DNA from 4 places in the Pseudomonas sp. FW305-96 genome. Region 1 is predicted to be linked to each of the others. Evidence: riboswitches for the same ligand, from Rfam matches in the RefSeq annotation. Region 1 holds a riboswitch; each other region holds the start of a gene.
The links. A riboswitch is a leader RNA that binds a small molecule or an ion and turns the genes downstream of it on or off. The one in region 1 is predicted to bind cobalamin.
Positions count from the first base shown of each region.

Region 2: another riboswitch for cobalamin. It lies ahead of AC3WL2_RS21045 (TonB-dependent receptor); the one in region 1 lies ahead of cobW (cobalamin biosynthesis protein CobW).
Region 3: another riboswitch for cobalamin. It lies ahead of AC3WL2_RS18405 (ABC transporter substrate-binding protein); the one in region 1 lies ahead of cobW (cobalamin biosynthesis protein CobW).
Region 4: another riboswitch for cobalamin. It lies ahead of AC3WL2_RS24420 (hypothetical protein); the one in region 1 lies ahead of cobW (cobalamin biosynthesis protein CobW).

Region 1 is NZ_JBYSYW010000013.1:15,054-22,085, reverse strand. Features, by position in the region: gene AC3WL2_RS12175 (CbtA family protein) at 1-221, opposite strand, end outside; gene AC3WL2_RS12170 (CbtB domain-containing protein) at 232-417, opposite strand; cobalamin riboswitch at 518-743, opposite strand; cobalamin riboswitch at 805-1,001, shown strand; gene cobW (cobalamin biosynthesis protein CobW) at 1,103-2,170, shown strand; gene cobN (cobaltochelatase subunit CobN) at 2,174-5,935, shown strand; gene AC3WL2_RS12155 (magnesium chelatase ATPase subunit I) at 5,938-6,936, shown strand; gene AC3WL2_RS12150 (vWA domain-containing protein) at 6,990-7,032, shown strand, end outside.
Region 2 is NZ_JBYSYW010000033.1:41,628-48,659, forward strand. Features, by position in the region: gene AC3WL2_RS21040 (GlxA family transcriptional regulator) at 1-327, opposite strand, end outside; gene AC3WL2_RS21045 (TonB-dependent receptor) at 466-2,583, opposite strand; cobalamin riboswitch at 2,691-2,895, opposite strand; gene AC3WL2_RS21050 (PaaI family thioesterase) at 3,084-3,581, shown strand; gene AC3WL2_RS21055 (GNAT family N-acetyltransferase) at 3,647-4,168, shown strand; gene AC3WL2_RS21060 (glutathione S-transferase N-terminal domain-containing protein) at 4,194-4,889, shown strand; gene AC3WL2_RS21065 (inorganic phosphate transporter) at 4,930-6,546, opposite strand; gene AC3WL2_RS21070 (DUF488 domain-containing protein) at 6,675-7,032, shown strand, end outside.
Region 3 is NZ_JBYSYW010000026.1:2,227-9,258, reverse strand. Features, by position in the region: gene AC3WL2_RS18415 (ABC transporter ATP-binding protein) at 1-130, opposite strand, end outside; gene AC3WL2_RS18410 (FecCD family ABC transporter permease) at 145-1,161, opposite strand; gene AC3WL2_RS18405 (ABC transporter substrate-binding protein) at 1,158-2,171, opposite strand; cobalamin riboswitch at 2,281-2,478, opposite strand; gene AC3WL2_RS18400 (acetyltransferase domain-containing protein) at 2,506-3,666, opposite strand; partial or broken gene AC3WL2_RS18395 (PAAR domain-containing protein) at 3,972-4,225, opposite strand; gene AC3WL2_RS18390 (DUF6708 domain-containing protein) at 4,241-5,134, opposite strand; gene AC3WL2_RS18385 (DUF6708 domain-containing protein) at 5,744-6,637, opposite strand; partial or broken gene AC3WL2_RS18380 (T6SS effector BTH_I2691 family protein) at 6,640-7,032, opposite strand, start outside.
Region 4 is NZ_JBYSYW010000047.1:9,559-16,590, forward strand. Features, by position in the region: gene AC3WL2_RS24400 (HD domain-containing phosphohydrolase) at 1-730, opposite strand, end outside; gene AC3WL2_RS24405 (8-oxoguanine deaminase) at 1,300-2,658, shown strand; gene AC3WL2_RS24410 (ABC transporter substrate-binding protein) at 2,702-3,625, opposite strand; gene AC3WL2_RS24415 ((2Fe-2S) ferredoxin domain-containing protein) at 3,618-4,346, opposite strand; gene AC3WL2_RS24420 (hypothetical protein) at 4,358-4,672, opposite strand; cobalamin riboswitch at 4,763-5,140, opposite strand; gene AC3WL2_RS24425 (DUF2946 family protein) at 5,283-5,672, shown strand; gene AC3WL2_RS24430 (TonB-dependent receptor) at 5,744-7,032, shown strand, end outside.

The DNA of each region.
Region 1 (7,032 bases):
AGGATACGCTGCCAGCCATCTTCGGGCGCCCAGGCCTCGGCGCTGTGCTCATGAGGCGCGGCGGCCTCGCCATGTTCATGATGTTCGGCGGCGGGGGTGGCGGTTTCATAGGTTTCCGCCTGGAGAATCAGCGGGGCGACCCAGAAGCTTTGCAGCAGGGTCAGCAGCAGGGCGGCGAGCAGGCCGCTGAAACCCGCGGTACGGGCGATGCGCGTGATCATGCGGGCGTACTCAGTGGCAAGGGAAGGCGGCGCTGTGGCGGGTGTCGTGGGCGGCGTTGTGCACCGCCTCGATGTGCGAGAAACCGGCGAAGTACACCAGGCACAGGCCCAGCAGGCTCGCGCCGACCGCGACGATCAGGCGCTGGCTGAGACTGACGGGGGTGGCGATACTGGGTTTGGCGTGGGTGATGGGCATGACGCGTTCCTCTGCTGCTTTTGTTGTGGCAACGGGCAGGCGCGACGCCCCCGGGCACGGCTGGCCCGGGTGATACGACAGCGCCCGCCCACTGCGGGGTGTTCTGCAAGCATGTCAGGCCGGTCTCCGGGCTGGCGAGGCGGAGCGGGGCTCCATTGATCAAACGCCACCTTCCCATGCCGCACGATGGGCACAGTGGTCTGGACGCTTCTCTCGCTTACCGTTGCGGGGGCAGCACCGGCTTTGTCGGCCCTCTTCTAAAGGAGGCGCGACGCACCGGTTTCCCGTTTCACCCCCGTTGGGGGCACCTGAACGCAATGCGCTAGCAAATCACGGGGCCGGGCCTGCGTCAATCGCCGCGGCGGTTGACCGCCAGGCAGGCACTGCGTAGCCTTGCCGGTTCGAGGTTCCCGGGCGTTGTCCCGGGCTAAGACGGGAACGCGGTACAAGCCGCGGCTGCCCCCGCAACTGTAGGCACTGAAGGGTTCGGCACAGCCACTGCGCACGCGCGGGAAGGCGCCATCCCACCGGCTTTGATGGCCGGCGGTGCAAGCCAGGAGACCTGCCTCGCAACGTTTTCGACTTTCAACCGGGCGGGGTGATCCGGTGGCGAAACAGTCAGGCCGACACGGGCCGTGGCTGTCGTCCTGCATGCCCGCGCCATTGCTGCCAAGGGCATCGCGACATGAAAACACTGGCCAAGCTTCCCGTCACCATCGTCACCGGCTTCCTCGGTTCGGGCAAGACCACCTTGCTGCGCCATATGCTCGACAACGCCCAGGGCCGCCGCATCGCGGTAATCGTCAACGAATTCGGCGAGCTGGGCATCGATGGCGAGATCCTCAAGCAGTGCAGCATCGGCTGCTCCGAGGAAGAGGCCAACGGCCGCGTCTACGAGTTGGCCAACGGCTGCCTGTGCTGCACCGTGCAGGAAGAATTCTTCCCGGTGATGCGCGAGCTGGTGGCGCGCCGCGGCGATCTCGACCATATCCTTATCGAAACCAGCGGCCTGGCCCTGCCAAAACCCCTGGTGCAGGCCTTCCAGTGGCCGGAGATCCGCAACGCCTGCACGGTCGATGCGGTGATCACCGTGGTCGACAGCCCGGCCGTGGCCGCCGGCACCTTTGCCGCCTACCCGGACCAGGTCGACGCCCAGCGCAAGCTTGACCCCAACCTCGATCACGAGTCGCCGCTGCACGAACTGTTCGCCGACCAGCTGGCCAGCGCCGACCTGGTGGTACTGAACAAGGCCGACCTGATCGATGCCGAGGGCCTGGCCAAGGTCCGTGCCGAAGTGGCCGAGGAGCTGCCGCCGGCGGTCAAGGTGATCGAGGCCAGCAGTGGTCGCCTGCCGCTGGAGGTGCTGCTGGGCGTGGGCGCCGAGTCCGAGGCGCATATCGATGGCCGCCGCACCCACCACGACAGCCATCACGACGGCGATGACCATGACGACCATGACCACGACGCCTTCGACTCGATCTCCATCGACCTGCCCGAGGCCGACGAAAGCCTGCTGCTCGATGCCTTGACGCAACTGGTCACCGAGTTCGGCATCCTGCGTGCCAAGGGCTTCGCCGCCATTCCCGGCAAGCCGATGCGCCTGCTGATCCAGGGTGTGGGTACCCGCTTCGACAAGCACTTCGACCGTGCATGGCGCAGCGAGGAGCCACGGATCACCCGCCTGGTGCTGATCGGCCAGGACCTGGACGCGACCCAGCTGGAAGCGCGCCTGCGCCAGGCCCTGGGCGCCTGACCCATGCACCTGCTGCGGACCCAGCCCGGCGGCTTTGTGCCGGACGACAGCATCGCCGACCTCGGCCAGACCCCCGCCGAACTGGTGATCCTCTGCAGCGGTGATTCACACCTGGCGCTGCTTGCCGAAACCGCCGAGCAGTTGCCGGCGGATTTCCCCAGCGTGCGCCTGGCCAACCCGATGCAGGTGCAGAACCACGCCTCGGTCGACCTGTATGTCGACCAGGTGCTGCGCCATGCCAAGGTGATCCTGGTGTCGCTGCACGGCGGCGTCGGTTATTGGCGCTACGGTGTCGAACAACTGGTCGAGTTGGCGGCCCGTGGCGTACAGCTGATCCTGGTACCCGGCGACGACCGTCCCGACCCGGAGCTGACCGGCCTGGGCACGGTATGTGGCGAACAGGCCGAGCGCCTCTGGCATTTCCTGCGCCAGGGTGGCAAGGCCAATGCACTGAACCTGTTCAACTGCCTGGCCAGCCAGTGGCTGGGGCGCGCCTACCCCTGGGACGAGCCGCAACCCTTGCCGCGCACGGTGGTCTATCACCCGGCCAAGGCCACCGCACGGCTCGAGGACTGGTACACCGAATGGCATCCGGAGTACCCGGTGGCACCGCTGCTGTTCTACCGCTCCCACCTGCAGGCAGCCAACACCGCGTTCATCGATGTGTTCTGCCAGCGCCTGCAGGCTTGCGGCTTGAATCCGTTACCGATCGCCGTGGCCAGCCTCAAGGAACGCGGCTGCCTGGACCAGGTCGAGGCCTGGCTCGACGAAGTGCAGGCCGAGGTGGTGATCAACACCACCGGCTTTGCCCTGTCCAGCCCCGAACAGCCCAATCTGCGCCCATTGCGCCGCGATGTGCCGGTGTTGCAGGCGATCTGCGCCCAGGACAACCAGCCCGGCTGGGAGCAGAGCGAGCAGGGCCTCGGCGCCCGCGACCTGGCGATGCACATCGCCTTGCCCGAGCTGGATGGGCGCATCATCACCCGGCCGGTGAGCTTCAAGGACCTGGCTTGGCGCAGTGAGCGCAGCCAGTCCGACGTGGTCTGCTACCGCGCCCACCCCGAACGCATGGATTTCGTCGCCGAGCTGGCGCGACGCTGGGTGACACTGGCGCGCCTGGACAACCAGGAGAAGCGTGTGGCCCTGGTGCTGGCCAACTACCCGACCCGCGACGGGCGCATCGGCAATGGTGTCGGCCTCGACACCCCAGGCGCCGCGTTGAATATCCTCAAGGCCCTGCAGGCGCAGGGTTATCCGGTAGCCGGCCTGCCCGACAGCGGCACCGAGTTGATCCACCAGTTGCTCGGCGGTGTCACCAACGACCTCGATCACCTTGACCAGCGCCCTTGCGCCCAGAGCCTGGCCCTGGCCGACTACCACAGCGCCTTCGCCGCGTTGCCCGAGGCCAACCAGCGCGCCGTGCTGGAGCGCTGGGGGCCGCCCGAGCAGGACCCGATGTTCCGCAGCGGGCGCATGATGGTCGCCGGCTTGCGCTACGGCCTGACCTTCGTCGGCATCCAGCCCGCGCGGGGCTACCAGGTGGACCACAGCGCGGTGTACCACGACCCGGACCTGGTGCCGCCGCACGGCTACCTGGCGTTTCACTTCTGGTTGCGCAACGGCTACGCCGCCGATGCGTTGATCCATGTCGGCAAGCACGGCAACCTGGAATGGCTGCCGGGCAAGGGCGTTGGGCTGTCCGCCGAATGCTGGCCGGACGCGTTGCTCGGGCCGCTGCCCAACATCTATCCATTTATCGTCAACGATCCGGGCGAGGGCGCCCAGGCCAAGCGCCGTACCCAGGCGGTAATCATCGACCACCTGATGCCGCCCTTGACCCGCGCCGAGACCTACGGCCCGCTGCGCCACCTTGAGCAGCTGGCCGACGAGTACTACGAAGCGCAGTTGCTCGATCCACGTCGCGCCAACGAGTTGCAGCGCGACATCCTCGCACTGGTCAAGGCCAACCACATCGACCGTGAACTGCAGCTTGAAGGGCAACTGGAGGATGCTGCGGTGTGGTTGCCGCGCCTGGATACCTACCTGTGCGACCTCAAGGAGTCGCAGATCCGCGATGGCCTGCATGTGTTCGGTCAGTCGCCCCAGGGGCGCCTGCGCAGCGACACGCTGCTGGCCCTGGTGCGGGTGGCGCGGGGAGATGGCAAGGGCGGCAATGCCAGCCTGATTCGCGTGCTGGCCAAGGCCTTGGCGTTAGGCTTCGATCCGTTGGACTGCGACCTGGGACAGCCCTGGGATGGGCCGCGCCCGGGCCTGCTGCTGCAAGTCGACAACAGCGCATGGCGTACCTGTGGTGATACCCGTGAGCGCCTGGAGTGGCTGGCGCTGACATTGATCGAGCAGGCATTGCAAGGGGCTGCGGCGTTGCCGGATGAAGACGGCTGGGCAGCGGTACGCGAGGTGTTGCAGGCGCTGGTCGAACAGATCGCGCCGGACCTGGACGCCTGTGGCGCCGCCGAGATCGACGGCCTGCTGGCCGCGCTGGCCGGGCGTTTCGTCCCGGCCGGGCCCAGTGGCGCGCCCAGCCGTGGCCGCCTGGACGTGTTGCCCACCGGGCGCAACTTCTACACCGTCGATGTGCGCAACCTGCCGACCACCACGGCCTGGCGCCTGGGGTTCGCCTCGGCCAACCTGATCCTCGAGCGCCACCTGCAGGACCACGGCGACCACTTGCGTCAGCTGGGTCTGTCGGTGTGGGGCACGGCGACCATGCGCACCGGTGGCGACGACATCGCCCAGGCCCTGGCGCTGATGGGCGTGCGTCCCGTGTGGGCCACCGGCAGCCAGCGGGTTGACGACTTCGAGATCCTGCCATTGAGCCTGCTAGACCGGCCGCGGGTGGATGTGACGCTGCGGGTGTCGGGTTTCTTCCGTGACGCCTTCGGCAACCTGATCCGCCTGTTCGACGCCGCAGTGCAGGCAGTGGCCGCGCTGGACGAGCCGGACGACCTGAACCCCCTGGCCGCCCGGGTGCGCGCCGAGCGTGAAGCGTTGCTCGGCGCCGGCATGGCGCTGGAGCAGGCGGCGCGGCAGGCCGGCTGGCGGGTGTTCGGAGCCAAGCCGGGGGCTTACGGAGCGGGCGTGCAGAACGCCATCGACGGGCGCCTGTGGCACAGCCGCGACGACCTGGCCGAGGTCTACCTCAACCATGGTGGCTACGCCTACGGCGCCAGCGACGAGGGCACGCCGGCCCGCGCCGCATTCGCCCAGCGCCTGGCGCAGGTACAGGCGGTGCTGCAGAACCAGGACAACCACGAGCACGACCTGCTCGACTCCAACGACTACTACCAGTTCCAGGGCGGCATGCTGGCGGCCGCCGAAACCCTGGCCGGCACCTCGCGGGCCAGTTACCACGGCGATCACAGCCAGGCCGACCGGCCGCGGGTGCGGACCCTGAAGGAAGAACTCAACCGAGTGATCCGTGCCCGCGCGCTCAATCCGAAATGGATCGACGGCGCCAAGCGTCATGGCTATAAAGGTGCATTCGAGCTGGCGGCGACGGTCGACAACCTGTTTGCCTTCGACGCCACCACCCACCTGATCGACGACCATCATTACCAGGGCCTGGCCGACGCCTATGTGCTCGACCCGGCCACCCGTGATTTCATGCGCGAGCACAACCCCGAAGCCCTGCGCGACCTTACCGAACGCTTGCTGGAAGCCCAGCAGCGCGGGTTGTGGCAGGAGCCGGGCGACTATCGCGAGAGCCTCGAGCAGCAGTTGCTCGCCGGCGAGGAAGACAGCTGAACATGAGCGAACCCGTACAATTTCCCCTGGCCGCCGTGGTCGGCGCCGACGACCTCAAGCTGGCCCTGTGCCTGACCGCGATCGACCCGAAAATCGGTGGCGTACTGATCGAAGGCCCTCGGGGCATGGCCAAGAGCACCCTGGCACGGGGCCTGGCCGATCTGCTGGGCGGCGGGCCGTTCGTGACCCTGCCACTGGGGGCGACCGAAGAGCGTCTGGTCGGCACCCTCGACCTCGATGCCGCTTTGAGCCAGGGCCAGGCGCGGTTCTCGCCGGGTGTGCTGGCCCATGCCGACGGTGGCGTACTGTACGTCGATGAAGTGAATCTGCTGCCCGATCCCTTGGTGGACCTGCTGCTGGATGTAGCTGCCAGCGGGACCAATCGCATCGAGCGCGATGGCATCTCCCATCGGCACACCGCCCGGTTCGTGCTGATCGGTACCATGAACCCGGAGGAGGGCGAGCTGCGGCCGCAACTGCTCGACCGGTTTGGCCTGAACGTGGCCTTGGAGGGCCTGCCCGCGCCCGAAGCACGGCAGCAGATCATTCGCCGTCGGCTGGCCTTCGACAGCGACCCACAGGCGTTCTGTGCCCAGTGGGCGCCCCAGCAGACCGCGCTGCGCCAGCGTTGCCAGGCCGCGCGCGAGCAATTGGCATCGATCCCCTTGGACGACCAGGCCCTGGCCTGGATCACCGAGCGCTGCTTTGCCGCCGGGGTGGACGGCATGCGCGCCGACCTGGTCTGGCTGCGTGCGGCACGGGCCCACGCCGCCTGGCGTGGCAGTACGGTGATCGAGGAAGCGGATGTGGAGGCGGTGGCCGAGTTTGCCTTGCGCCATCGCCGTCGCGCCCACGCACCGCAAGCGCAGGCCGCCATGGCGAGCGAGCCACCTCGGCCGCCGCAAACGCAAGGCGGGCAGGGCGACTGGGGCGCGTTGCCGCCCCAGCCGGTGGCGACGGGCGTACGCCGCGAGGTACCGAACTGGGCAAAAAAGCCCTGAGCATCCGCTTGCGCCATGCCCAGGCGGCGGATGCCAGACCCCGTGCCGGCAATTTGACAGGTAGCACCCGGGGCCGCCCGCGTGCGGCCGAGACTG
Region 2 (7,032 bases), on a different contig from region 1:
CTCGGCGTGATCGGGGAGGGTGCGGACGATCTCCGGGGCGCCGGGCACGACCAGCGTGTCGAAGGGCTCGTGCAGCCAGGGCGCCAGTGGCTCGGTGGCGACGGCCAGGCCTTCAGCGGTGGGGACCAGGCCCCCTTCGAGGCTGGCGGTGACCACCCGGTAGCCGGGTAGGCCGCGCGCGGCGCGGGCCTTGGTCGCGGCCCAGAACACCGTCTGCGCGCCGGTGAGGTCGAGCAGGCCCATCTGCGGGTAGGCGAGGAACAGCAAGGTGCGCGGCTGGTCAAGCGCGTGCACGGGCGCTGCGGGAATCTGCGGGATGTCGGTCATGGCGCGCTGCTTGTGGACGGAGCGTAGGCCCTAGTCGAGCAGTTGGCGCGATGATGTTCAAGCACGACGCGATGGCCGTCAGACCTGGGCTCTTGTGGGAGCGGGGCAAGCCCGCTCTCACGCTGTTACCTGGCCGATCTAGAAGCTGTAGTCCACCGTGGCGAAATACGAGCGCGGCGCGCCCAGCAGCCACTGTTCGCCGCTGTAGCTCGACTGGGCGTACTCGCGATCGAACAGATTGTTCACCTGCAGGCCCAGGCGCACGTCGGGCAGCACCTGCCAGCCGATGTTAGCATCGACCACGGTGTAGCCCGGCACGCGTTGGTCATTGGCGGCGCTGGTATAGCGGGCGTCTACGTAGCGCAGGCCAATACCGGTGTCGACGCTTTGCCCGAAGCCTTTGCTCAGCCACAGGTTGGCGGTACGACGTGGGACGTCCTGCGGGTGGTTGCCAGACCGGTCGTAGGAAACGCCTCGGCTGAGCTGAGTGAAGTCATCGTACTTGGCGCGCACCAGGGCAGCGTTACCCGACAGTTGCCATTGATTGCCCAGTGCCAGCTCCAGGCTTGCCTCCAGGCCATCGGAGGTCTGTTGGCCTGCCTGCTGGCTGCGCTTGGAGACCACGTCGTACACCGGCAGCTTCTTCTTGACGATGTGGTAGGCCGCCAACGTCCATTCGCCGCGTCCGTCCCAGAACCGTTGCTTGAGGCCGAATTCGGTCTGCTTGGCTTCGGTCAGTTCAAGGCGTTGCTCCGGGCGCAGGGTCAGCAGGTCACCGACACCATCCTCGCTGGTGGAGTACTGGCCGTACACCGACAGATCGTCAGTCAGCGCGTACACCAGGCCGGCGCGCCAGTTGCCGCCACGCAGGCTCTGGTCTTCGCGAGTGTCCTTCACCAGGTCGTTGCGGTCGATGTGGTTCTGGTCGCGGCGTATGCCGGTGACCAGCGACAGGCGCTCGGTCAGTTGCGTGCGGTTTTCGGCGAACAGCGAGAAGGTGCTGGTTTTCGACAGCGTCTGCGGGCGCGTCGGATCGGCACTGTGGAACCCGCCGGGTGCCGGCCGCCAAGGGTCGAGCGGGTCGGTGTAGCCATCTTCGTAGGGCGAGTTGCTGTCAATGTTGAAGCGGATCTTGTTGTACTCGGCGCCCACCACGGTCTTGCTGGCCAGGCCGAACAGCGAGTGATCGAAGGTGAAGCTCTGGCGGTCGCCGATCTGCTCCTGGTTGTGCTTGATCTCCAGGAAACTGCCGCGCTGGATCACACCGGCATCCCAGGCGTATTCCTCGGCATTGCGCCAGTGGCGACGGCTCTTGATGTAGTACAGCTGGTTGCTGGCGCTGATGCTGTCGCTGATGTTCCAGTCGCTGGTCAGTCGCGTCCATTCATCGTGGTAGCGCTGTTCGTCATTGCTGACGTTGTAGTTCTTGTTGCGCACGCTGCTGCGCAGATGGCCGTCGATCAGCGGCGTGCCGTAGTAGTTGGCAGGTTGCGCGTCGCCGCGTTCGTGGGACAAGGTGAAACTCAGGTCGTCACTGGCATCGAAGCGCAGCGCGCCGGAAAACGCCAGGCTGCGCGAATCGGTGCGGTCGACCCAGCCGTTGCCCGCCTGCTGGTTCAGGGTGGCGCGGTAGCTCAGGCGCTCGCTCAGGCTGCCGCCGCTGTCCAGCCCCAGTTGCTGGCGGTCCCAGGAGCCATAGCCCAGGCGCAGGTGGTTGCGGATATCACCGCTGAAGGGCTTTTTCGGAATCACGTTGACCGTTGCCCCGGTGGCGCCTTCGCCATACAGCACCGAGGCAGGCCCACGGATCACATCGATACGCTCGACCATCCAGGGATCGACCGGGTAGGTGAGGGTGCCGGCACCGGCGTACAGGCGCGACCCGTCGAACAGGGTCATCACCGAACTCTGGCCCGTGAAACCGCGCGCCGACAAGCCGGTGCCGCCATCGCCAGGGGTACCGATGAAGGTGATGCCCGGCGAGCGGGTCACGGCATCCTGCACCGTGGTGTTGTTGCGTTGCATGATCTGCGCGGCGGTGATGCTGCTGGTGCTCGCCGGGGTTTCCAGGGCACTGAGGTTCAGGCGTGAACCGGCCTGGGTGGGGGTGGCCAGGTCGACGGTCTGCGGGTCGCGGCTGTCGGTGATCGCCGTGGAGGGCAGGGTGAGCGCAGGGCTGGGCTGCTCGTCGGCCAGCGCCGGCAGGGACACGGCCAGGCAGGCCGCCAGGGTGTGAAGCTTGTTGATACGGGACATGTCGTTCCACTGCTGCAGGAAAGAATGGATCCCGGTGGAAAACACGCAACGGCGAAGCGCGCGCAGGCGCGCACGCGAATACCGGCCTGCGCCCGCCCACCGCGGGTTGCCAAGTGAAGCCTCAGGCCGGTCTCCGGGCTTGCGAGGGGCATGTAACCTTCACCTTCCCATGCGTGTGCACAGTGGTCTGTCGAAGGGTTCGCTCGCTTACCGTTGCGGGGGCAGCGCCGGACTTGTCGTGGTATCGACTCACCGGCTTCCCGTTTCACCTTGCGCGCGGCGGCGCAGGGCACCTGAAACTGGCGCGCATCTGACCACCGAACGGGCAGAGAGTCAATCGTCTGGATGGGTGGGCTGAATCTTGCTGAATCGCGGTTCAGAGCGGTTGCCGTCAGGCAGGTATTGTCTGCGGCCAGGCCTCGTGGATTGGCGCAGGCCGCGCAGGGCGCTACCATCGGCAGCCAGCCTCCTTATCCAACACCAACAAGCCAAGGACGCGTATGACCGAGCACGCCCTGTCCCTGCAACAACTCGCCGCCCCCGAAGGCATCTGCTACGGCTGCGGCTGTTCCCACCCCAGCGGCCTGCATGTGCAGAGCCACTGGGACGCCGACGGCATCCACCTGTCGTGCCGGCATACCCCCGACCCGACTTTCACCGGCTGGCCCGGCCTGGTCTACGGTGGCCTGCTGGCCATGCTGGTCGACTGCCACTCCAACTGGACCGCCATGGCCTGTCACTACCGTGCCGAAGGCCGCGAACCTGGCACCTTGCCACGTATCGACTGCGTCACCGGCCAGCTTGGCCTGACCTACCTCAAGCCCACGCCCATGGGCGTCGAACTGCTGCTCAAGGCCCGGGTCGAGGGTGAGCTGGGGCGCAAGACCCGGGTGATCTGCGAGGTCTGGGCCGGGGATGTACTGACGGTCACCGCCGATTCGGTATTTGTGCGGGTCGACACCGAGAAGCTCAAGCGCCAGGCCCATGGCGACGCCTGAACTTGCACCCATGGGGTGGGGCTGGCATTGTCGAACGTGACCCGGCTGCCCGACAGGATGTTGCCATGCCCTACCAGATTCGCCCCGCCCGTGACGAAGACTGCGTGGCCCTGAGCCTTGTCGGCCAGGCGACCTTCGCCCTGGCCAGCCCGCCCGATAGCGCGGTCAGCGCCCAGCAACACTACATCGCCCACCATCTCCAGCCCGAACATTTCCAGGCGCACCTGGAGCACCCGCACAAGCGGTTGCTGGTGGTCGAGCGGGATGGCCAGGTGCTGGGCTACAGCATGCTCGACCTGGCGCCCGGCAAGCTGGGTATTGCCGAGGCCGATCAACTGGCGGAAATCTCCCGCTGCTATGTACTACCCTGCGCCCATGGCACCGGCGCCGCGCAATTGTTGCTCGCCACCACCCTGGCCCAGGTCGATGGCCAGGCGCGCCTGACAGTCAATGAGCTGAACGCCCGGGCGATCGGTTTCTATCAGCGCAACGGCTTTCGCAAGGTGGGCGAGGCGATCTTCCCTTGCGGCGACGAGCGGCACCGCGACTGGGTGATGGTCAGGATGGCCGAAGATCATCTAGATTGAACGCTTCCAACGCGAAGGCACCCCCATGACCGAACTTTCCGCATTCCCCATCACCGGTAAATGGCCGGCGCGACACCCCGAGCGCCTGCAACTGTACTCGCTGGCCACGCCCAACGGGGTCAAGGTCTCGATCATGCTCGAGGAAATCGGCCTGCCCTACGAGGTGCACAAGGTCAGCTTCGAAACCGAGGACCAGTTGAGCCCCGCGTTCATCTCCCTGAGCGCCAACAACAAGATCCCGGCGATCCTCGACCCCAATGGGCCGGGGGGCCAACCGTTGCCATTGTTCGAGTCGGGGGCGATCCTGCAGTACCTGGCCGAGAAGAGCGGCCAGTTGCTGAGCCAGGACCCGGCCCAGCGCTACCAGACCCTGCAGTGGCTGATGTTCCAGATGGGCGGCATCGGGCCGATGTTCGGCCAGGTGGGGTTCTTCCATTTCTTCGCGGGCAAGGAGTACGAGGACAAGCGTCCGCGAGACCGCTACGTCAATGAGTCCAAGCGCTTGCTGGCGGTGCTCGACCGCCACCTGCAAGGGCGGGAGTGGATGGTCGATGCATACAGCATCGCCGATATCGCCATCTTCCCCTGGGTGCGTAACCTGGTGGAGCGCTACAACGCGCGGGAGCTGGTGGAATTCGACACGTTCAAGGAAGTGCAGCGGGTGCTGGCGCGGTTCCTCGAGCGCCCGGCCGTGCAGCGTGGCCTGAAGATTCCGGCATGACCTCGTCGGAGGGCTGCGCGGCAGCCCCCGTCGCACCTCCTCAGAGGATCTGGTTCAGCAACCAGTACAAGCACCCCGCCAGCAGCATCGCCGCCGGCAACGTCAGCACCCAGGCCATCAGCAGGTTGACCAGCGTCTTGCGTTGAATCCCCGAGCCGTTGGCCACCATGGTCCCGGCCACCCCCGAACTCAGTACGTGGGTGGTCGATACCGGCAGGCCGAACATATCCGCCGCGCCGATGGTGCACATCGCCACCACCTCGGCCGAAGCGCCCTGGGCATAGCTCAGGTGGGCCTTGCCGATCTTCTCGCCCACCGTCACCACGATGCGCCGCCAGCCGACCATGGTGCCCAGGCCCAGGGCGATGGCCACCGCCACCTTGACCCACAGCGGGATATAGCGGGTGGCGTCGTCCAGCTGGCGCTTGAACAGCTGCACGTGGCGGGCGGTATCAGCGTCGTAGCGGGCCAGCTGGTGCTTGTCGATCTGGCGGATGGCTTCGCTGGCCAGGTACATGTCGTTGCGCACGTTGGCCATGGCCTCGGCCGGCACGCGCTTGAGCGAGCCATAGCCCTTGACCTCCTCGCCGATCATGCCAGTCAGCGCGGCCAGCGCCGGCAGCAGCTCGGGGCTGGCCTTCGGGGTGGCGACGAACGCGGTCAGCACCTGGCGCGGATCGGCCGGGGCGGGCGCGGGCGCGGCCCGTACCAGCGCCTGGCGGGTGACCTCGGCGACGGCCGAGAACTGCAGGGCCTGCTCGTTGGGCATGGTCTTGTTCAGGGCATAGGCCATCGGCAGGGTGCCGACCAGGATCAGTATGATCAGGCCCATGCCTTTCTGCCCGTCGTTGGAGCCGTGGGCGAAGGACACGCCGGTACAGGTGAGGATCAGCACGCCGCGGATCCACCAGGGCGGCGGCGTCTGGCCTTCTGGTGCCTGGTACAGCTCGCGGCGCTTGACCAGCGCGCGCAGGGCGAGCAACAACAAGGCGGCGCAGGCAAAGCCGATCAAGGGCGAGAGCAGCAGGGCGTAGCCAACCTTGCTGGCCTGGGCCCAGTCAACGCCGCTGGTGCCATCGCGCCCGTGCATCAGCGCGTTGGCCACCCCCACGCCGATGATCGAGCCGATCAGGGTATGCGAGGACGAGGCCGGCAGCCCCAGCCACCAGGTGCCGAGGTTCCAGATGATCGCCGCCAGCAGCAGGGCGAAGACCATGGCGAAACCGGCCGTCGAGCCGACCTGCAGGATCAGCTCCACCGGCAGCAGGGCGATGATGCCGAAGGCCACCGCGCCGCTGGACAGCAGCACCCCGAGGAAATTGCACAAGCCCGACCACACCACCGCCACCGAAGCTGGCAGTGAATGGGTGTAGATCACCGTGGCGACGGCGTTGGCGGTGTCGTGGAAGCCATTGACGAACTCGAAGCCCAGGGCGATCAGCAGGGCCAGGCCCAGCAACAGGAAAGGGGTGACGGTGGTGACGACGGTGCCGCTGGCGCTGACATCCTGCTTGAGGCTCCAGAAGGTGTAGGCCAGGCCCGCCAGCAGCAGGCCGAAGAACAAGGTGAGGGTTGCGCGTCCGGGTTTGTGGGCAAGGAGTGGGCCTGGGGGGCGCAGGCTCAGGTCGGGCTGGCTGGCCAGTGACGGGGTTGCCATGAGGGCTCCGGTTGGCGTCGGGCGGTGGTGCCGAAGGTATACAGCATAGAAACAATTCGTTACCGGGCCGTGACCTCGATCAATGAAGGCCCTAGGCTGGTAGGGGAACGATGTCGCAGGAGTACCTGATGATCCGCTGCAAACGCGTCTATGAAAGCGTCGAGGTGCAGGATGGCCAGCGCGTGCTGGTCGATCGCCTGTGGCCCCGCAATAAGCGCAAGGAAGACCTGCATGGGCAGTGGTTGCGCGAAGTCGCGCCCTCCGATGCACTGCGCAAGGCATTTCACGCCGGTGAATTGGACTTTGCAGCCTTTGTCCAGCGCTATCAGCAGGAACTGGCCGCCCACCCCGAGCACTGGTATCCGTTGCTGGACCTGGCCGGTAAAGGCAATTTGACCTTGCTCTACGCTGGCAAGGATACCGAGCACAACAATGCCCAGGTCCTGGCCCGGTGGCTGGAGGATGAGCTGGAGCGCCGTAGCCCGG
Region 3 (7,032 bases), on a different contig from region 1:
TGCCCGAGCCGTTGGGGCCGACCACGCCGAGGGTTTCGCCGGGCATCACGCTCAGGTCGACACCCTGCAGCACGTCGCGTCCGCCCAGGCGCAGGCTGAGCCCTTGGCAGGTGAGCGGCGCGTCGGCGATGGTGGTCATCACGCTCATGGGCGCCCCCGGCGGCTGATCAGGATCAGCGCGAACACCGGTGCGCCGATCAAGGCCGTGACCACGCCCACCGGGATCACTTGGCCGGCGATCAGGGTGCGCGAGAGGATGTCGGCGATAATCAGGAACAGCGCACCGCCCAGGGCACTGGCCGGCAGCAGGCGGCTATGCCCGGGGCCGAGCAGCAGGCGCAAGGCGTGGGGGATGACCAGGCCGACGAAGCCGATGGCGCCGACGATGGACACCATCACCGCGGTGACCAACGCCGCGCAACTGATCAGCAGCAGCTGTGTACGGCGCACCGGTACGCCCAGCGAGGCCGCCGAGTCGGCACCGAAGGTAAAGGCGTCCAGTGCCCGGCGTTGCCACAGGCATATCGCGAGGCCGAACAGAGCGACCGGCACCGCCAGCCACACCGACGGCCAGCGCACGCCGCTGAGGTTGCCCAACAGCCAGAACAGGATGCCGCGGGCCTGCTCGGCGGTGGCCGACTTGGTGATGAGAAAGGCGGTGAGCGCGTTGAACAGCTGCGAGCCGGCGATGCCGGCGAGGATCACCTGGGCGTTGTCATGGCGGCTGCCACTGGCGCGCGACAGCAGCAGCACCAGGGCGAACGCCGCCAGCGCGCCGATGAAGGCGCCTGCCGACAGCGACAGCACCGCCCCGCCCAGGCCGAACAACCCCACCGCCACCGCACCGGTCGAGGCACCGGCCGACAGGCCCAGCAGGTACGGTTCGGCCAGCGGGTTGCGCAGCAGCGCCTGGAGGATCACCCCGCAGGTCGCCAGCCCCGCGCCACAAGCGGCGGCGACCAGGGTGCGCGGCAGGCGGTAGTTCCAGACGATGCCGGCGTCGATCGGGTCGACGGAATGGCCGGCCTGCCACAGCTGGTTGGCCAGCGCCTGCCAGATCGCCTCGGCGCCGACTCGGGTCTCGCCGATGGCAATCCCGGCAAGCATGGCCAGGCACAGGGCGAGCAAGGCAAAGAGGCTGATGGGCAGCAGGCGGCTCATGGCTGGGGTGCTTTACCGCTGGCGAAGGCGCTGGACAGCACGTCCAGCCCGCGGAACAGGCGTATGCCGGCCTGCATGGCGTCGGCATCGAGGACGATGATGCGGCCGTGCTTGACCGCGTCCATATTGCGCGTGACCGGGTCGCTGCGCAGGAAGTCGAGTTTTTTCTGGTAGTCGTCGGCCGGGTAGCGGCGGCGGTCCATGCGCGCGACGATCAGCCAGGTGGGGTTGGCTTTGACCAGGGTCTCCCAGCCCACGGTAGGCCATTCTTCGCTGGATTCGACCACGTTGCGCACGCCGAGGGTCTGCAGCATGTAGTCGGCCACGCCCTGGCGGCCGGCGACATAGGGGTCGGTCTTGAGGTCGGCGCTGGAAAACCAGAACAGCGCGCTGGTGTGCGCCAGGTCCTGGCCGGCCAGGCGCTGCCTGGCCTGTTCCAGCTGGCCCTGGAGCTCGGCATTCAGGCGCGCGCCACGTTCCTGCACGTCGAAGATCTCGGCCAGCTGGCTGACGCTCTTGTAGATGCTCTGCACCTTGAACGGCTGCAGGCGGGTGCCGTCGGCGCCCACCAGGTTGTCCTTGCCCTCGCAGTCCGAGGGCAGCAGGTAGGTGGGGATGCCCAGCTCCTGGAACTGCTCGCGGGTGCCGACCGCGCCCTGGGCGCCGATCATCCACTCGAACTGCGCCGTCACCAGTTGCGGACGTTTGCCGACCAACGCCTCGAAGCTCGGTTCGTTGTCGGCCAGACGCGGGACCTTGTCGTTCTGCGTCTTGAATTCCGGCAGCACGTTGTTGAACCACAGCGAGGTGCCCGCCAGCCGCTCACCGAGGCCCAGGGCATAGAGCAGCTCGGTGCCGGCCTGGCCGACGGTCACCGCCCGTTGCGGGGCCTGGGTGAAGGTCTGCGGCATGCCGCAGTTGTCGACGGTCAGCGGGTACTGGGTGGCGCTGGCGTGGGCCAGGCCCGACAGGGACAGGCCGGCGAGGAGGGCGGCGAGGCGGTGCGGCATGGTGGGGCGATCTCCTGGGTGGTGCACGGAATGGCCCACGGACAGGCATCGCCCGGCAGCCTGCGCAAGCACGCGGCCAGGGCGGATGACCATCCCGGACACCCCGCCGGTTGGTGAATGCGTGCCGGCAGGTCTCCTGACTGGTGCGTCCAGGCCGGCGCCAGCCTTCCCGGGTCGGCAGACCCAGTGGCATCGATGGCGCAGGCTCGGCACCTACAGTTGCGGGGGCAGTTCCCTTTGGATCGCCAGTGGCGAGCCCGGGATTCCCTTTTGATTCCGTGTGGAAACCGGCGGGCGGCATGGTAGACCATCGGGCTGTCGGGTGAAAACGCTTTTACAGGTACTTGAGCCAGGCGATATCGCGCCGTCGCGCTTTCAGCCGGGCGAACCAGCGCACCGGCAGGTACAGGACAAGTGGCAGCAGCACGGCGGTCAGCCATACCGCCCCGATGCCATCGAAACCGAAATAGCGGCCCTGGTTCAGGCCGAACAGCGCCACGCAGGCCACGTACAGCAGCTTGAGCGCATACAGGTGCAGCAGGTAGAAGAACATCGGCGCTGCGCCAAACACCGCAAGCGGGCCGACCCAGCGGGCGTCGCCGGCACGCTCGAAGCCGCGCAGCAGGAGCAGGCCGACGCCAAGGGTCAGGGCCAGGAACAGCAGCGACGGTGGGTATTTGGTGATATTGAAGAAGCTCATCAGCGTCTGCCCGACGCGGGCGTAGAGGCTCCAGGGGGCTTCGCCGTAGCCATTGAGCAGGCGCAGCGCGACGAACCCAAGCAGCAGGCCCGCGCCGACCCATAGCAGACGCTGCTGGCGCTTGCCGACATCGCTGCCCCGGGCAAACCACGGCCCGAGCCCATAACCCAGGGCGATCACGCCGATCCACGGCAACAGCGGGTAGGACGTGCGCAGGCACAGATGTTCGCCCACCTCCAGCCAACTGCGCTCATGCAGGATCGCCCATGGCACATGCAGCGCCGATTCCGGCCCGAAGTGCAGGCCATCGAGCAGGTTGTGACCGGCGACGATCAGCGCGCCGAGGGCGAGTAGCGCCGGACGCGGCAGCCACACCAGCAGCGACAGGGCGAGCATGCTCAGGCCGATGGCCCAGATCACCTGCAGGTAGATCACGCTCGGAGGCAACTGGAAGGTCCAGGCGAAGTTGACCAGGGTGAATTCCAGCACCACCAGGAACACACCGCGCTTGAACAGGAACACCGAGACATCGCCACGGCCCTGGTGCTTCTCGCCATACAGCCAGGCCGATAGCCCGGTAAGCAGCACGAACACCGGCGCGCACAGGTGCGCCAGGGTGCGGCTGGCGAACAGGCTGGGTTCGGTGGCGTCGATGGTCATCGGGTCGCTGACCTGGCGATGCAGGAAGAAGGTTTCGCGCACGTGGTCAAGCAGCATGAACAGGATCACCAGGCCGCGCAGGGCGTCGATGCTTTGCAGGCGTTGGGTGGGGAGGGCGGTTGGGGAACTGGTCATCGAGGAGGGATCGCAGGTTGGAAGCGTGTTCGAATGAAACGTTATCTTATTTCATTCTGGTGGGGCCTGGGTACTGAAATGCGCTGGAGTAGCCAACGTCATCGCAAGTAATGCGTCGTTCTGGACGACACAGCGCGGCGACTCAGGAACTCCAACATGTCTCAGGCAGACGTTGCAGGATCTGGCTTCTCTTCCGGCAATCGCGACTTGCTCCAACCCATAATTGAAGTCGTCCTCGTTGCGGCGCGGCAGCCCGGTGACACTGACTGTGAACCGGGCAGCTTCGAAGCGACACCGTGTCGGCCTTATGCAATCAGCCAAGCGGGGTCACATTCGATCAGGGCGCGCCTTGGCTGCTCTTGTCGCCTTGGCGCGCTACGGGGCTACCTTGGATTAACGTATGCGCGTCACCGGTCTCGATGACCGCACTGCAACTGAGCTCATCCCCTATGCGTGCGATTGCACGACCATTCACTGTGGCACTGTCCGCGCCGCTGATGACGGTGCCTTCCCCGTGGAGAGGGCAAAGATGGCGATGGTCGGCTCGGGCGGTGACCAACGAGTCAGTTGACCCTCATTTGCGCCTCTTCTTACTTGGCTGGACAGGGGCTTGCTCGAAGGCCTCCGGCGGAGGAGGTGCAGCACGGACGTTGAACAGGTGGCAGACGATGTACCAACAGACGGCGAGAGTGAAGTTGTAAGGAAACAGCATTGCCCAAAACGGTAACTGCCAATTTTTTTTGCCCTGCATTTCCCCAGGCTCGCCGGTTCGCCAAGGGGCGTAGTGGCGCCAGGCTTCTGCCGGGGTCAGGCAGATGGCATGAAGCGGCCGGTGCCACCAGTTGGGTTCGCCGGGCGGAGGGAGTTTGGCCGGGCCGTGGTTCATGAAGTGGCGAAGGTATTCCCAGACTTCGGCGACGTGTTTGATGTCGGATTCAGTGGGTTCGTTACTGTCGACCCATAAGCAATCTTTTTGATGCAGGCTGCCATCCTCTCTAGGTGGGGCGAAGGCAAGTGCATAACTGGTACTAAAGGATGAGCCTCCAAATTCGGTACGTTTGAATACACCCCCATGGGTCTTGTTCCAGTCAAAAATGATAAGTTTTTTACCGCGCTGGTATAGGATTTTTTTGGTTGAGCGGCTGAAGTGGAAGTTTGAAAGTTTTTTTATGAAATAGATTCTATAGGCGAGAAAAGGTGTGAATATGAAGGGTGTGATTATGTATTGAGCCATTGAGTGCGTGCTTGCTAGTAATATGTCTCTGTATTCGGGATTTGCAATTCTTGGGTAAAAATAAATGGCTAGTAGTAGTGTCGTGGCGGTGTATAGTTTCCCCATGAATACAGAGTCGGACACCCACGGATTTCGCAGGGTTAATGTATTTGTGGATAAATTTTCTAGCTGTCCAGTAATTGCTGGCTTGTATCCGGAGTTTGAGCTGTTATTGAATATCCATATAACTGCCATGATTAGCGCTCGAGACGAAAAGTTGAGTTAACCTCATTTCCTTCATTCAAGCCTTGATTGGAGCTATAGGCTAAATGCAGTAAGGCATAATTTTGGTTATTTATCGTGTTCTTGAAATTCAGAATTAAGCCGGCGCCTATAACGTAGCAAATAGCAGCAAGTGGAAAGACGACCATTTCTCCGTCTTCACGAAGGGTGCTCAAGCTACCTGACCATTCGCTTGTGCCTAAGATGAAACCCGGTAGGAATACTGTGAATTCAACGATGGGTTGTGTGGTGGTGACTTCGTTATGGGTGATGGCGGTCCAGTTTGCTGGCGCCCAGTAATTATTTTCATGCCAACCGCTGTCGACTCCGGTTATACCAAAGGATTGCGCTTCTTCTGCGGATATTAACCTTGGTCCGTAATGCTCATCGTGCCAGGCTTTAAGTTCTTCTTGCAGAGAAGGGAATGTAGGAAGTTTTTTTCATGATCCAGAACGATTTCGGGATGCACCTCTCCATCGTTTTTACGATTGCCGAATATGCTCCGTGCTGCCCAGAACTCAATAGGGGGCAGGATGGGTACGCGTGGGCTGCAGGAAGGGCCGGCCGTGGCAGAAACGTCGGTCATTTACGCTGCCTTTTGGTTGAGCGTACTGGGGCTTCGTCGAAGGCCTCTGGTGGAGGCGGTGCTGCCCGGACATTGAAGAGGCGGCACACGCCGTACCAGCAGAGGGCGAGGCCGAGGTTGTAAGGGAACAACACGGCCCAGAACGGCAGTTGCCAGTTTTTCTTGCCCTGCATTTCTCCGGGCTCGCCGGTTCGCCAGGGGGCATAGTGGCGCCAGGCTTCTGCCGGGGTCAGGCAGATGGCATGAAGTGGCCGGTGCCACCAGTTGGGTTCACCGGGAGGCGGGAGTTTGGCCGGGCCGTGGTTCATGAAGTGGCGAAGGTATTCCCAGACTTCGGCGACGTGCTTGATGCCGGATTCTGTGGGTTCGTTGCTGTCGGTCCAGAGGCAATCTTTTTGATGGAGACTTCCGTCTTTTCGACGGGGTGCGAATGCGAGGGCATAGGAGGTAGTGAAAGATGAGCCACCAAATTCTGTGCGCCTGAAAAGACCACCTCCAGTATTGTGCCATTCGAAGACGAATACCCTCCTGAAACGTTGGTAGTAAATTCTCTTTGTTGAACGGTTGAAGCAAACGCTTGATAAGCCCTTGATGAACCATATTCGATAAATAAGAAAGGGGAAAAAGGTGAAAGGCATAAGCATCATTAAAACCATTAGCATGGGGTCGGATGTGAATGAGTCGAAGTTTATTCTGGAAAATAACGAGGGGTACATGCCGGTAATTAATAGTATTGTTATTGTGCAGTAAAGCTTTCCCATGAAGACGGAGTCTGTTACCCAAGGGTTGCGTAGGCACAGCGTGTTTTCGGATACGCTCAATAGCTGGCCGCCAATGGCGGGTTTGTATCCTGAGCATGAGGTTGAGCTAAATAGCCATGTAGTTGCCATGATCAGCGCCCTAGATGAAAGTTTGAATTAATCTCGGCGCCCTCGCTCAGCCCTTGATTGGCGCTGTAGGCGAGATGCAGTGAGACGTGGTTTTGGTGGGTCAGCGTGAGCTTGAAATGAAGAATCAATCCCGCCCTTACAATGTAGGCGGCGGGAGTGATTGGAAATACGTCCATGCCTCCATCGTCACGTAGGCTGCTCAAACTTCCTGACCATTGGCTGGCGCCTATTGCGAAGCCCGGCAGCAGGATGGTGAACTCAGCCGTTGCTCCGGATAAGGCCGCATATTTAAATTTTATAGCTGGCCAGTTTGGCTGTGCCCAGTGAGTGTCCTGCTGCCATTGAGTATCGACATTGGTTACGCCAAGTGATTGCGCTTGCTTGGCTGATAATAG
Region 4 (7,032 bases), on a different contig from region 1:
CGGTGCCGGCGGTGATGCGCAGGTCGCGGCTCTCGCTGGCCAGGTCATTGACCGAGACATCCATGCCGATCACCGCCGTGCCCTCGGCGCTGCGCTGGGCCATGGTCAGGCCGATCTCGCGGGTGGTAAAGAATACGTAGGGACGAGTGAGTACGGTCTCAGGCTGCGCGCTGGCTTCGATGAACCAGGGCCGTTGGCGTGGATCGTATTGGTAGTCGGGCTTGCTCTGGCGCTGCAACAGGGTCAGTACCGAGTCATAGAAGCGCCACTCGCCCTGCATCGCGCCATCGGCGCCCTGGGTGACGGTCTGCACCAGGAACGCCGTGTCCGCCGGTGCCGCGAAGCGCTGCAACAGCTGCGGGTCGCGTAAGCGGCGGACCAGCAGGAATTCACCATTGGGGTAACCGACGTAGGCGGCGCTGAGCATGCGGTTGGCACGCAGGCTCTCGACCAGTTGCGGCAATTGCTCGAGGCGCTCGACCAACGTACCCGACGCTGGGCTGAAGGCCAGCAGGCGAATGCTGCTCTGCACCGGGTCGACCAGGCGCCGGGCGCGCTCGTCGATAGTCCGGCCGACCTGCTGGGCGGCATCGCCGGCGGCGGCCACCAGGGCCTGGCGCACGCCCAGGTAGCCTTGCCAGGCCAGGGCCGCGCCCAGTGCCAGCATGCCCAGCATGATCGCCAATGCCACCAGCCACTGCAGGGAAATGCTCCGGCCACGGTTGTTCATGGCCGTCTACTTCGAGCAGACACCCGTCCAGCCATCTGCCTCATCAACGCGCAGCCCATCCCAGGTACTCCCGTGTGGCGATTTCCACAGTGTAATCAGCCCATGCGAACGTGCCGGCCCGAGATATCCGCTGGCCGCGAGACAGCCAGATAGTGGCATGATGCCACGCAAGACTGCATGCACTTTTCCGGAGCGATTGCAGGGCGCGGTTAGATGAAACAATCCATCGTATACAAAACAAGCGAATTCTGTTTACACTGCCTCGCGCCTACGACAACGGTCATCGCCGTTGCGTATTGCGACAGGCTCAAGCCATGCGACATCCACTACCGCCCGCCTTCACCGGGCATCCTTCCCGAATGCCGCTTGCCGCATTCGCCTTGTCACCGTCTGCCCACCTGCCCGATGCGCCCGCCATGGCGCAGCCTTCGCACGTGCGCGGTGAACCGTTCGCCCCTGTCATCGACGCCCGGCCACGCCGCGGCGCCTGACGGCCCTGGTGCGCCCGGCCCATGCACCAGGCGCCTCTCTACAATCAGAAAACACATCCCCAACGGGAGGGGACACACATGCCCAAGACCCTACTGGTCAAGAACGCCGAACTGCTGGTGACCATGGACGGCGAACGCCGTGAAATCAAACGCGGTGGCCTGTACATCGAAGACAACGTGATCCGCCAGGTCGGCCCCAGCGAAACGCTGCCGCAAAACGCCGACGTGATCCTCGACATGACCGGCAAGGTGGTCATCCCGGGCCTGGTCAACACCCACCACCACATGTACCAGAGCCTTACCCGCGTGGTGCCGGCGGCCCAGGACGGCGAGCTGTTCAACTGGCTGACCAACCTTTATCCGATCTGGGCGCGGCTGACCCCGGAGATGATCGCGGTCTCGACCCAGACGGCCATGGCCGAGCTGATCCTCTCGGGCTGCACCACCTCCAGCGACCACCTGTACATCTACCCCAATGGCTGCAAGCTCGACGACAGCATCCACGCCGCCGAGGAAATCGGCATGCGCTTCCACGCCGCTCGCGGCAGCATGAGCGTCGGCCGCAGCCAGGGTGGCCTGCCGCCGGACTCGGTGGTGGAAAAGGAAAGCGACATCCTCAAGGAATCCCAGCGCCTGATCGAGGACTACCACGACGCCAGCCATGGCTCGATGCGGCGCGTGGTGGTGGCGCCCTGCTCGCCGTTCTCGGTGAGCCGCGACCTGATGCGCGAAGCGGCGGTCCTGGCCCGCGAGTACGGCGTGTCGCTGCACACCCACCTGGCCGAGAACGTCAACGACATCGCCTACAGCCGCGAGAAGTTCGGCATGACTCCGGCCGAATACGCCGAGGACCTGGGCTGGGTCGGCCACGATGTGTGGCATGCCCACTGCGTGCAGCTCGACCAGCACGGCATCGAGCTGTTCGCCCGCACCGGCACCGGGGTCGCCCACTGCCCGTGCTCGAACATGCGCCTGGCCTCAGGCATAGCGCCGATCCGCAAGATGCGCGACCACGGCGTGCCGGTGGGGCTGGGGGTCGATGGTTCGGCATCCAACGACGGCGCCAGCATGATCGGCGAGGTACGCCAGGCCTTGCTGCTGCAACGGGTCGGCTTTGGCCCGGATGCGATGACCGCCCGCGAAGCGCTGGAAATTGCCACCCTGGGCGGCGCCAAGGTACTCAACCGTGACGATATCGGAGCCCTGGCACCGGGCATGGTCGCCGACTTCGTCGCCTTCGACCTTGGCCATGTGGCCTATGCCGGCGCCCTCCACGACCCGCTGGCGGCGCTGGTGTTCTGCACCCCGACCCATGTTGACACCAGCGTGATCAACGGGCGCGTGGTGGTTCAGGACGGGCGCATCGCCACCGTTGACTTGCCGCGGGTATTGGAGCGTCACAACCAGCTGGCGCGGCAGCTGGTCAGCGGCGAGTAACACAGCCGCTTCCGCGCCAAGCTTTGCGATCAGTTCGGGCCTGCTATGGAACAGCCATTTCCCTGAGCCGCCGCGCCAGTTCCAGGGCCACCTGCCCGCTGGCCGGCGTGGGCATCAGCTGGGTGAACGGGATATCGATCATGCGGTTCTCGCGCACCGCCCGCAGGCTCGAAAGCACCGGGTCGCGGGTCAGCAACTGACGCTTGCGGCTGGCCGGCGACCACAGGGCGTCGGCCAGCAGGATCACGTCGGGGTCGCTGCTCAGCAATGCCTCACGGTTGATCGTCACGCGGTACTGGTCGATCCCGGCAAGCACATTGCGCGCCCCGGCGGCGGCCAGCAACGGCGTGACGAACCCACGTCCGCCCTCGCTGTCCAGCCCCCGCACCTCGCTGTCGAGGTAGAACACCGACAGTGGCTTGCCGCTGGGTGCGATCGCCCTGGCCTGCGCCAGGTCGGTCTCCATCGCCTCGATCAATGCCTGCGCCCTCGCCTGTCTGCCCAACAGCTCGCCAAGCACAGTCAGGTCTCGCCGGACATGGCCGTAGTAGTCCAGCGAGTGGCCGTTACAGGCCGACTCGAGCAGGTAGGTGGCAATCCCGTTGCCGGCCAATCTGCTGCGCGAGGTGATCCCATCGCCAAAGGCCGTGGCGAATCCGCCGACCACCAGATCCGGCCTTTGCGCGTACAACACTTCGCTGGCCGGATACTCCCGGGCAATCACTGGCACACCTTGGTAGCGGCCCTGCTTGTAGGCGGCGCCGTTGTCGTCCAGGTAGGCCACCCCGACCATCGACGGACCCGCGCCGAGGGCGAGCAGCAGGTCGGCCGCGTGCTGGTTGAGGGCGAGGATACGCGCAGGCGCCGCAGCGGGCCGTTGCCAGTCCTGCCCGCAGTTGCGATAGCTGCCGGCCAGGGCAGGTGTGCCACAGCACAAGGCCAGGGACAGTAGCCAGGCTTTACGCATCGCACGCCCTTCCCTTGATCAACAGTCCTTCGGCGATCCTTCCTCCCTGCAGATGCGTTTCCACCAATTCCTCCACCTCCCGATCATCACGTACCCGATACCAGCAGCCGTCCGGATGCACCGTCAACACGGGCCCCAGGTTGCAGGGAAACTGGCAACCGGTGCGGGTCAGCAGCACGCCGCCCGGGGTCTCGATCAGGGCAAGCTCCAGCAGCAGCCGGCGCAGGCATTTCCATAGCGGCAAGGCGCCGCGCCGCACGCAGCGGGGGCCGGTGCAGAGGAACACCTGGCGGGCATGCTCGGGCACCCGCGACCAGTCCGGGTCGCTGGCCACCGCGTTGACCTGGTCGCACGCCAGGTGGCGGGCATGTTCGCCGATGCTGGCACAGGCCGCTCGCGCATCCAGGCCGCGCCGCCCAAGGGCCTGGGCCGTGACCCAGACGCCGGCCCGACCTTGCGCCACGCGCCCCAGCTCATCGCGCAGCCAGTCCAGGTAGGCGCTGTCCGAGGTGGGTTCCAGGTCCACCACCAGCAGGCGTTCCACGCCCTGGTCGAGGGCCTCGCGGATCACCGCCCAGAGCCCGTCGAACCCCTCCAGGGTGTCGACGATATCCCGGCCCGCCTCGTGGCCACGCAGGTCACGAATCTCGGCGCCAAAAGCTTCCGCCGCCGAGCCGCCACCCAGGCCGGGGCCGACGAACAACACGCGCTGGTAGTCCATGCTCACGCCCCTCAGAAGGTGTAGGTGTAGCGCAGTTCGCTGGTGAACGGCCGCCCGAGATTGTCAACGTTACTCGCCCGACTGGTGACATAGTCGCGGTCGAACAGGTTCTCCACCAGCAGGCTCAGCCGGTGCTGGCGGGCGCCGTCCAGGTAGCGGTAGACATCGGCGGCGACCGTGGTCGACTCCACCGACGGCGCGGCGACGATCTGCTGGTCGAGGATCAGGGGGGTGTTTTCGGCCAGTGCCAGGGGGCTGACCAGGCAGCCCAGGAACAAGGTCCGGGCCTTGGGGAAACGACGTCGGGAGTGAATCACAGCAATCATGCTCTTCTCGAAAGTGACTTTCGCAGAAGCACGCAGGAGCACGGATCGCGCACACGCCAATACCGGCCCATGCCCGCCCACCGCAGGAGTTTGCCTACAACATTCCAGGCCGGTCTCCGGGCTCGCAAGACAAGGGTTTGTACGGAAAGTCGCCGAGCGGCGATCAGGCAAGGCGAAAACAGGCGAGGAACGGTCGGAGTCGCGCTCGACTTTACGGGTTGTAAATGAGCATTCCGACCGGGCTGGCGCACCAGCCTGTTTTCAACGCAGCATGATCGTCGCGCAGGCACTTTCCGTGCAAAGCCTAGATGTCTTCACCTTCCCATGACGCGCGGGCCACAGTGGTCTGTCGAAGGCATCACTTGCATACCGTTGCGGGGGCAGCACCGGACTGGCGCGAAGCGCGTACCGGTTTCCCGTTTCACCCCGTGCGCGGCGGCATGGGGCACCTGAAATCGATCGGCATCTGAACACCTGGGCCCAATGGGCGTCAAGCGAGGCGGGTGAATCGTTTCGAATGTTTTTTATCGGCTGTTCACTCTAGGCAGATGTGTCAAAAGTTGTAGAATCCGCACGCCTAACCCATTCCCATTCCCTTCGAGCTTTGCCGATGAAGCTGGCCCGCCACACACGATCGCAAGTCGCCTGGGTGCTGTATTTCAGCATCCTGTTCGGCTCGTTGCTGTGCGCCATGGGCCATGGACAGATGGCAGGCTTGCGCCTGGCCGGCCTGGATGACGCCGCCTGGTGCGCGGCCGACAGCAGCGGCGTGTTCAAGGGCGATCAGGACGTCACCGACCCGGTGCTGCCCGCCGGCGGCGACTGCGTGATCGCCAGCCTGTTCAGCGCCACCCTGCTGGCGGTGTTCTTCGGCCTGCTGGCCCTGCTCGCCGGGGAGTCGAGCAAACCCTTACCCAGACAACCCGCGCCGACCCTGCCCAAGCAGCGCTGGCCCCTGGTCAATCCCCGCGCCTCTCCCGCTTCGCTTCTCGCGTTCTGACATCGCCACGCCCGAGTGCTGCCTGATCGGCAGCGGGCGTGCGCTCATTGATTTCAGCCAGGAAGCCTTGCATGTTCCGCATGACCACTCTGGCGCTGCTCGTTGGCAGCGCAACCTGCGCCTGGGCGCAGGACGACACCCTCACCCTGCCCGCCAGCAACGTCACGGCCACCGCCGCCCCCAAAGAAGCCACCACCCTGGACCTCGACCGGCCTATCGCAAGCGGCTCGCGGCTCAACCTCAGCGCCCGCGAAAACCCGGCCTCGGTCAGCGTCGCCGACCGCAAGACCATGGAACGCATCGGCGCGCGTAACTTCCAGGACGCCGCCAACGCCCTGCCCGGGGTCAACGCCTCGGCACCGCCCGGCTGGGGCGGCTACGTGTCGTACCGTGGTTTCAACGGTGCCCAGGTCAGCCAGTTGTTCAATGGCATCAACCTGCAGTACGGCGCCGCCGGGCGCCCGGTCGGGGCATGGATCTACGACCGTGTCGAACTGCTCGGCGGGCCGTCGTCGTTCCTCAACGGCAGCGGCGCCGTGGGCGGCAGCCTGAACATGATCACCAAACTGGCCAACCGCGACGAGGACACCTTCGAGGGCCGCGTCAGCTACGGGCGCTACGACACGATGGAAACCTCGGTCGGCTTCAACAAGGCGCTCAACAGCGGTGACGGCCCACGCCACTACGCGCGGCTCGACTACAGCCGCACCAGCACCAATGGCTATATCGACCGCCAGGAGAACGGGGCAGGCAACCTGGCCTTCTCGCTGCTCAGCGACATCAACGACCAGCTGTCGCACACCCTGGCCATCGAGTACCTCGAAGAGAAGGAAGACAGCCCCTACTGGGGCGCGCCGGTGCTGCAACCGGCCAGCGGCACCCTGCACATCGACAAGCACCACCGTTTCGACAACTACAACGTCGAGGACGGCCGCTACGAGCAGCGCACGCGCTGGCTGCGCTCGATCACCGACTACCGCATCGACGACAGCAACCAGTTGCGCAACACCTTCTACCACTACAACGGCCAGCGCGATTACCGCAACCTCGAGGTGTACCGCTACAATCCTGGCAACACCGCCATCGCCCGCTCCGGCGGCTACCGCCAGCGCCACGACCAGGAGGTCAACGGTAACCGCGTCGAGCTGACCCACCAGGGCCAGCTGTTCGGCCTGGCCAGCGACTGGGCGTTCGGCGTGGACTACAACCGCAACCAGCAGACCGCCTACCCGTTGTCCAAGGGCGCGTTCGACAGCATCGATCCCAACGGTTTCCAGCCCGGCCACTTCCTCGACATTCCTGGCATGGACGCGCCACGCGCCAAGGGGCGCAGCACCACCACCGACACCACTGCGAGCTT